DNA from 2 places in the Thermomonas sp. HDW16 genome. Region 2 is predicted to be linked to the other one. Evidence: predicted binding sites of a transcription regulator. Region 2 holds the regulator's gene; the other holds the start of a gene.
The links. The regulator HrcA, encoded in region 2, represses chaperone genes, less so after heat shock. The targets are predictions, from matches to a motif close to TTNGCACTCNNNNNNNNNGAGTGCNAA.

Region 1 (3,363 bases), 970 kb from region 2:
AATGCGCCGAGCGCGGCAAAGCTCACGATCACGCCGGCGGTGTACGCGAGTGCATGCCTGCGCGCGCGCTGCGGGCTTTCGCCGCTCTGCGCCAGCGACAGTGCTTTCAGCGACAGCACCGGCAGCACGCAGGGCATCAGGTTGAGGATCAGGCCGCCGAACAGGGCTAGCAGCAAGGAAGCGAGCAGGCCGCGGGTCTGTTGTTGCGGCGGCTGGGTGCGTTCGATGCCGCTGGTCGCGCTAATGACAGCGGCGTCAGAAGTGACGGGCGCGGTTTCAGCGGATGTGACGTTGGTTGCGGCGGTTGTATTGGTGGTTGCGGCGATCGTTTCGGCCGATGCCGGTTCGACGGCCGCGACCGGCGTGATCGTGCCGGCGGGCAACGACACCGCCAGCTTCCGGGTCATCGGCGGATAGCAGATGCCATCGGTCTGGCAGCCCTGCAAGCCCAGCAGCAGCGTGCCCTTCGCGGCCGTGGTCACCGTACGCGTCACCGGCACGGCGATTTCGACCTGGCCGAAATACACGGCGACATTGCCGAAATGTTCGTCGCGATAAGGCTGCGCCTTCGGCAATTTCGATGCGGGCGGCAGCGTGGCGGACAGGCCCTTGCCGGCATCGAGCTTGATGGAAAGCTTGTCGCGGTAGATGTAGTAACCGCGTGCCGGGGTCAGCCGCAGCAGCAGGGTATTTCCACCGTCGGAGATCACCTCGGTGGTGAATGCCTGTTCCACCGGCAACGGTGCGGCATCGGTGGCACCGGTATCGGCATTGCCGAAGCCGAACAGTCCGCCGGCCTTTTTCGCGAAACCGAAGCCGGCATCGCCGCCAGCGGCGGGCAGCGCGACTTTCAGCGTGCGCGTTTGTGGCGGATAACACACGCCAGCATCGGCGCAGCCCTGGTATTTCACGGTCAGCGTGGTGCTTGTCGCGCCGGCTGCGGGCGTGCCGCTGAGCGTGCCGGTCAGTTGCTGGCGATAGGTTTCGACGTCGCCGAAGAATTCGTCGTGGTGCTTGTCTCCGGTGGGCAACGCCAGCTTTGCGTTGCTGAAACCCGCATCCGCTTTGATCGAGGTGCGGTGCCGATACAGGTAATAGCCTTCGGCGATCTGCCAGCGCACCTCGATGCGATCCGGCGCGGTGGCTTGCGCGGAGAGCACGAACACCTCGTCCACCGGCGGCAGTTCGAAGTCCTGGGCGACGGCCGAGGCCGCAGGCAGGATGAGCAGCAGGGCGAGGCTGGCCAGCCAGCGGCGCAGGCGGGAAGGGGATGCGGTCATCGGCTCAGTCTAACGGGCGGGTCTGGCCGGCCACCCACTCCAGATAGGCGGGCAGGCCGGTGGCGGGTTCGACCGCCAGCAGCTCCGGCAGTTCATGGGGATGCAGTGCGATCAGCCGCGCCTGCAGGGCGTGATAGGCCTCGGCGCTGGTCTTGATCAGCAGCAGCGCTTCATCCGCCGCTTCGACTTCGCCCTGCCAGCGATACACGGAGCGCAGGCAGGGCAGGATGTTCACGCAGGCGGCTAGCCGCTCCTCCACCAGCACGGTGGCGATGCGCTCGGCGCTGGCGGCATCCGGGCAGGTGCTCAGGCAGATCAGGACAGGCATCGGCATAGCGTAGCGGCGGTGCTGCCCGGCGGCGTCTGCCGAAAGTTAGTCCCCGGCCCTTGAAAGGCCGCCAGGCCGCCCCATCTCCAGTCCGTCCCCGCTGGGGTTTTTGTTTGCCCTGGTTTTTGGCACTTGCCATGCGCGACTGCTAGAATTCGCGGGTTTTCCCACGTTAATCAACCATTTACCGAGGTTGTCATGTCCAATATCAAGCCGCTGCACGACCGCGTGGTCATCAAGCGCATGGAAGAAGAGAAGCTGTCCGCCGGCGGGATCGTGATCCCGGATTCGGCCACCGAAAAGCCGATCAAGGGCGAAGTGGTCGCCGTGGGCACCGGCAAGGTGCTGGACAACGGCCAGGTGCGCGCGCCGCAGGTCAAGGTCGGCGACAAGGTGCTGTTCGGCAAATACAGCGGCACCGAAGTGAAGCTCGACGGCGTCGACCTGCTGGTCGTGAAGGAAGACGACCTGTTCGCGATCCTCGGCTGATCGCGCGTCGCTTCCGAAAACTTTCCCCTATTGAATTCTTTTTGAGGTAATCGCAATGGCTGCCAAGGACATTCGTTTCGGCGAGGACGCGCGCTCCAAGATGGTGCGCGGCGTCAACGTGCTCGCCAATGCCGTCAAGGCAACGCTCGGCCCGAAGGGCCGCAACGTCGTGCTGCAGAAGAGCTACGGCGCACCGACCATCACCAAGGACGGCGTCTCCGTCGCCAAGGAAATCGAACTGGCGGATGCCTTCGAGAACATGGGCGCGCAGATGGTGAAGGAAGTCGCTTCCAAGACTTCCGACAACGCCGGTGACGGCACCACCACCGCCACCGTGCTGGCGCAGGCGTTCATCCGCGAGGGCATGAAGGCGGTCGCCGCCGGCATGAACCCGATGGACCTGAAGCGCGGCATCGACCAGGCCGTCAAGGCTGCGGTCGTCGAGCTGAAGTCGCTCAGCAAGCCGTCGTCCACCAGCAAGGAAATCGCCCAGGTCGGTGCGATCTCCGCGAACTCGGACGCCAACATCGGCGACCTGATCGCGCAGGCGATGGACAAGGTCGGCAAGGAAGGCGTGATCACCGTTGAAGAAGGCAGCGGCCTGGACAATGAACTCGACGTGGTCGAGGGCATGCAGTTCGACCGTGGCTACCTGAGCCCGTACTTCGTCAACAACCAGCAGTCGATGTCGGCCGACCTGGATGACCCGTTCATCCTGTTGTACGACAAGAAGATCTCCAACGTGCGCGACCTGCTGCCCGTGCTGGAAGGCGTGGCCAAGGCCGGCAAGCCGCTGCTGATCGTGGCGGAAGAAGTGGAAGGCGAAGCGCTGGCGACCCTGGTGGTCAACACCATCCGCGGCATCGTCAAGGTCTGCGCGGTGAAGGCCCCGGGCTTCGGCGACCGTCGCAAGGCGATGCTGGAAGACATGGCCATCCTGACCGGTGGCGTGGTGATTTCCGAGGAAGTCGGCCTGTCGCTGGAGAAGGCCACGATCAAGGACCTGGGCCGCGCCAAGAAGATCCAGGTATCGAAGGAAAACACCACGATCATCGACGGTGCCGGCGAAGCCGAAGGCATCCAGGCCCGCATCAAGCAGATCAAGGCGCAGATCGAGGAAACCTCCTCCGACTACGACCGCGAGAAGCTGCAGGAGCGCGTGGCCAAGCTGGCCGGCGGCGTTGCGGTGATCAAGGTCGGTGCCGCGACCGAAGTCGAGATGAAGGAAAAGAAGGCACGCGTTGAAGACGCCCTGCACGCGACCCG
Region 2 (3,363 bases):
GATCTTAGCCATGTGTGTTCCCTCTGGAATCTTTGAATGTCTGGGGCGCTACGCGCCGATGACCGTGATGTGGGGTTTTCGCGGGCGGCTTCAAGGGCCGCGCGAAGGATTCGTTCAGTCTTGTTTCGCGACCACGACCAGCGCCGGCCGCAGCAGGCGTTCGTTGAGCAGGTAGCCCTTCTGGAAGGTCTGCGCGACCGCGCCCGGCGGCACGCCCTCGGCATCGATCATGCTCATCGCCTGGTGCTTTTCCGGGTCGAACGCGTCGCCAGCGGCGGGCGCGACTTCGGTCAGGCCGTTCTTGCCGGCGATGATGTGGAGCTGGCGCAGGGTCAACTCCAACCCGGCCCGCAACGGATCATCCGCGGTGGCGTTGGCAAGACCCGCCTCCATGCTGTCGAACAGCGGCAGCAGGTCGCCGAGCAGGCGCTCGTTGGCGAATTTGCGGGCCATTTCGACATCGCGCGCCAGGCGCTTGCGCTGGTTCTCGAGATCGGCGCGCTCGATCAGCGATTGCGCCTTCAGCTGCTCGAGTTCGGCGCGCAGCACCTCGGTTTCGTCGATTTGCGGCGTATCGGTGGCCGCTTCGTTTGCTTCCTGCATGGGGTCTTGGGTCATGGTTGCGGGCTGTTTTGCGGCACCGTGCCGCGTCCAACTAGGGCTATGGGGCCGCCTGCCTAAGGATTCAAGCGTCCGGCGACAGGGCCGCGCCCAAGACCGCCGCGGTGGCCTCCACCACCGGGATCACCCGCTCGTAGGCCATACGGCTGGGCCCGATGACGCCCAGCACGCCCAGCATCCGCCCACCGCTGCCGTAAGGCGCGGTCACCAGCGACATGCCTTCCAGCGGCGCCAGCCCGGTTTCATCGCCAATGAATACGCGCATGCCCGGCGCTTTCGCCGTGCGTTCCAGCAATTGCAGCAGTTCGCGTTTCTCCGCAAAGGCCTCGAACAGGGCGCGCAGGCGTTCCAGGTCGTTGATGTCCTGCAGGCCCATCAGCTTGGTTTGCCCCGCGACCAGCATGTCGTCCCTGCCCGGCGCGAAGGCCTGTTCGGCCAGGTCCATCGAATCCGCCAGCAACCGCTCCATCTCGCCGCGCGCATTGCGCAGGTCGCGCAACAAGGCGGCGCGGATATGCGCCAACGGCTGCCCGGCGAAATGGCTGTTGAGGTAATTCGCCGCCTGCTCCAGCTCGGCGGGATCGAAGGCGCGGCGCACCTGCACCATGCGGTTTTGTACCTCGCCATCGGCGAACACCAGGATCGCCAGCACCTTTTGCGGTTCCAGTGCCACGAACTCGATCTGGCGGAAGGCGAAACTCTCCCGCCCCGGCACGCTGACCATGCCGGCGAAATGGGTCATCGCCGACAGCAATTCCGATGTACTACCCAGCAACGCCTGCGTGCCCGCGCCGGCCGGCAGTTCGCTGCGCATGCGGCTCAGCTCGCCTTCCGGCAAGGGCTTGACCTGCAGCAGCGCGTCCACGAACAAGCGATAGCCTTGCGCGGTCGGGATGCGTCCGGCCGAGCTGTGCGGCGCGGCCAGCAGGCCGGCGTCCTCCATCGAGGACAGGATGTTGCGGATCGTAGCCGGGCTGACGTCCAGCCCGGAATGCCGGGCCAGGGTCTGCGAACCCACCGGCTCGCCGTCGCGGATATGCCGCGACACCAGCGTGCGCAGCAATTGCCGCGCGCGTGGGTCGTTGCTGATGTCGGTGCCCGGGCGTGCCATGCCGATGTTGTAAGCGCCGCCCCGGCCACGCGCAAGCACGGCATGCCGTCGGTCGTCGCGGCCGGCTACCGGAGTGATGCGGTGAACAGGCACAATGCGCGCCGATGCTGAACCGCCTGTCCATCCGCGATTTCGCCGTGGTCGCCCATGCCGAGCTGGCATTCGGCGCGGGCCTGACTGTCATTTCCGGCGAAACCGGCGCCGGCAAGTCGCTGTTGGTGGATGCGCTGGGTTTCCTGTGCGGCGCGCGCGCGGACGCCGGCGCGGTCAGGCAGGGCGCCGAACGCGCTGAACTGGAAGCCGAATTCGCACTGGCCGACAGCCCTGCTGCGCAGGATTGGCTGCGCGAGGCCGAAATGCTTGATGAAGGCCCGGACGATGGCGACGCCTGCCAGCTGCGCCGCACCCTGCGTGCCGATGGCGGCTCCCGCGCCTGGATCAACGGCCGCGCGGCGACGATGGGCCAGCTTGCCGATCTGGCCGCATTGCTGGTGGAAATCCATGGCCAGCACGAACAACAGGCGCTGCTGTCGCGCACGACGCAGATGTCTCTCTTGGATGCCTATGCGCGGCATCCGGATTTGCTGGCGTCCGTGCGCGAATCTGCGCTGCGCTGGCGCACGCTGCGCGCCGAACGCGACGCATTGCTTGCGCGCGGCGACGTGGGCGAGCGCAAGGCCTGGCTGGCCCACCAGTTGGACGAACTGCAGGCGGAAACGCTGGAGCCCGAGGCCTTGGCGGAACTGGATGCCAGCCATCGCCGGCATGCGCATGCGGCATCGCTGATCGCCGCCTGCGAATCTGCGTTGGAACGGCTGGGCGGCGACCACGCCCTCGGCTCGCAGCTGCAACACCTGCGTTCCGGCTTGCAGCGCGAAGCGGGCAACGAGCCGCGCCTCAACGAAGTGGATGCGATGCTGGATTCCGCGGCGATCCAGCTGGATGAGGCACTCGTCCTGCTCGAGCGCATCCGCGACGACCTCGACCTCGATCCTGATGTCTTGCAGCAGATTGAACAGCGCTTGGTGCGCGTGCAAGACCTGGCGCGCAAGCACCGCGTCGCACCGGACAAGCTCGCCGCGCATCGCGACGTATTGGCGGCCGAACTGGAATCGCTGGCCGATGCCGATGTGCGGCTGCAAAGCCTGGACCGCGACATCGCCGGCGCGCAATCGGACTGGCAAGCAGGCGCCAAGCGCCTCACCGCGTCGCGCCGCAAGGCCGGCGATGCGCTCGCGAAGGCCATCGAAAGCCTGATCGGCGAACTCGGGATGGGCGGTGGCCGTTTCGAGGTGGCGCTGGACGCCATCGCCGACCCGCAATCGCCGGATGCCAATGGCGCGGAACGCGCGGATTTCCTGGTCTCCGCGAACGCCGGCCAGTTGCCGCGGCCATTGCGAAAGGTCGCGTCCGGCGGCGAGTTGTCGCGTATCTCGCTGGCGATCGAAGTCGTCACCCTGGGCCTGGATGCGGTGCCGACGATGGTGTTCGACGAAGTCGATTCCGGCATCGGCGGCGCAGTCGCAGCCGCAGTCGGCGCCAAGCTGCGCGCGCTGGGCGATACCCGCCAGGTGCTGTGCGTGACCCACCAGCCGCAAGTCGCTGCGGCCGGCCATGCGCAATACCGCGTC

Region 1: a site for HrcA is predicted at 1,734-1,760, ahead of groES (co-chaperone GroES). Genes of this name have one in related genera too.

The regions. Positions count from the first base shown of each region.
Region 1 is NZ_CP049872.1:725,001-728,363, forward strand. Features, by position in the region: gene G7079_RS03210 (protein-disulfide reductase DsbD) at 1-1,280, opposite strand, end outside; gene cutA (divalent-cation tolerance protein CutA) at 1,285-1,614, opposite strand; gene groES (co-chaperone GroES) at 1,807-2,097, shown strand; gene groL (chaperonin GroEL) at 2,153-3,363, shown strand, end outside.
Region 2 is NZ_CP049872.1:1,698,522-1,701,884, forward strand. Features, by position in the region: gene dnaK (molecular chaperone DnaK) at 1-12, opposite strand, end outside; gene grpE (nucleotide exchange factor GrpE) at 115-618, opposite strand; gene hrcA (heat-inducible transcriptional repressor HrcA) at 686-1,732, opposite strand; gene recN (DNA repair protein RecN) at 1,837-3,363, shown strand, end outside.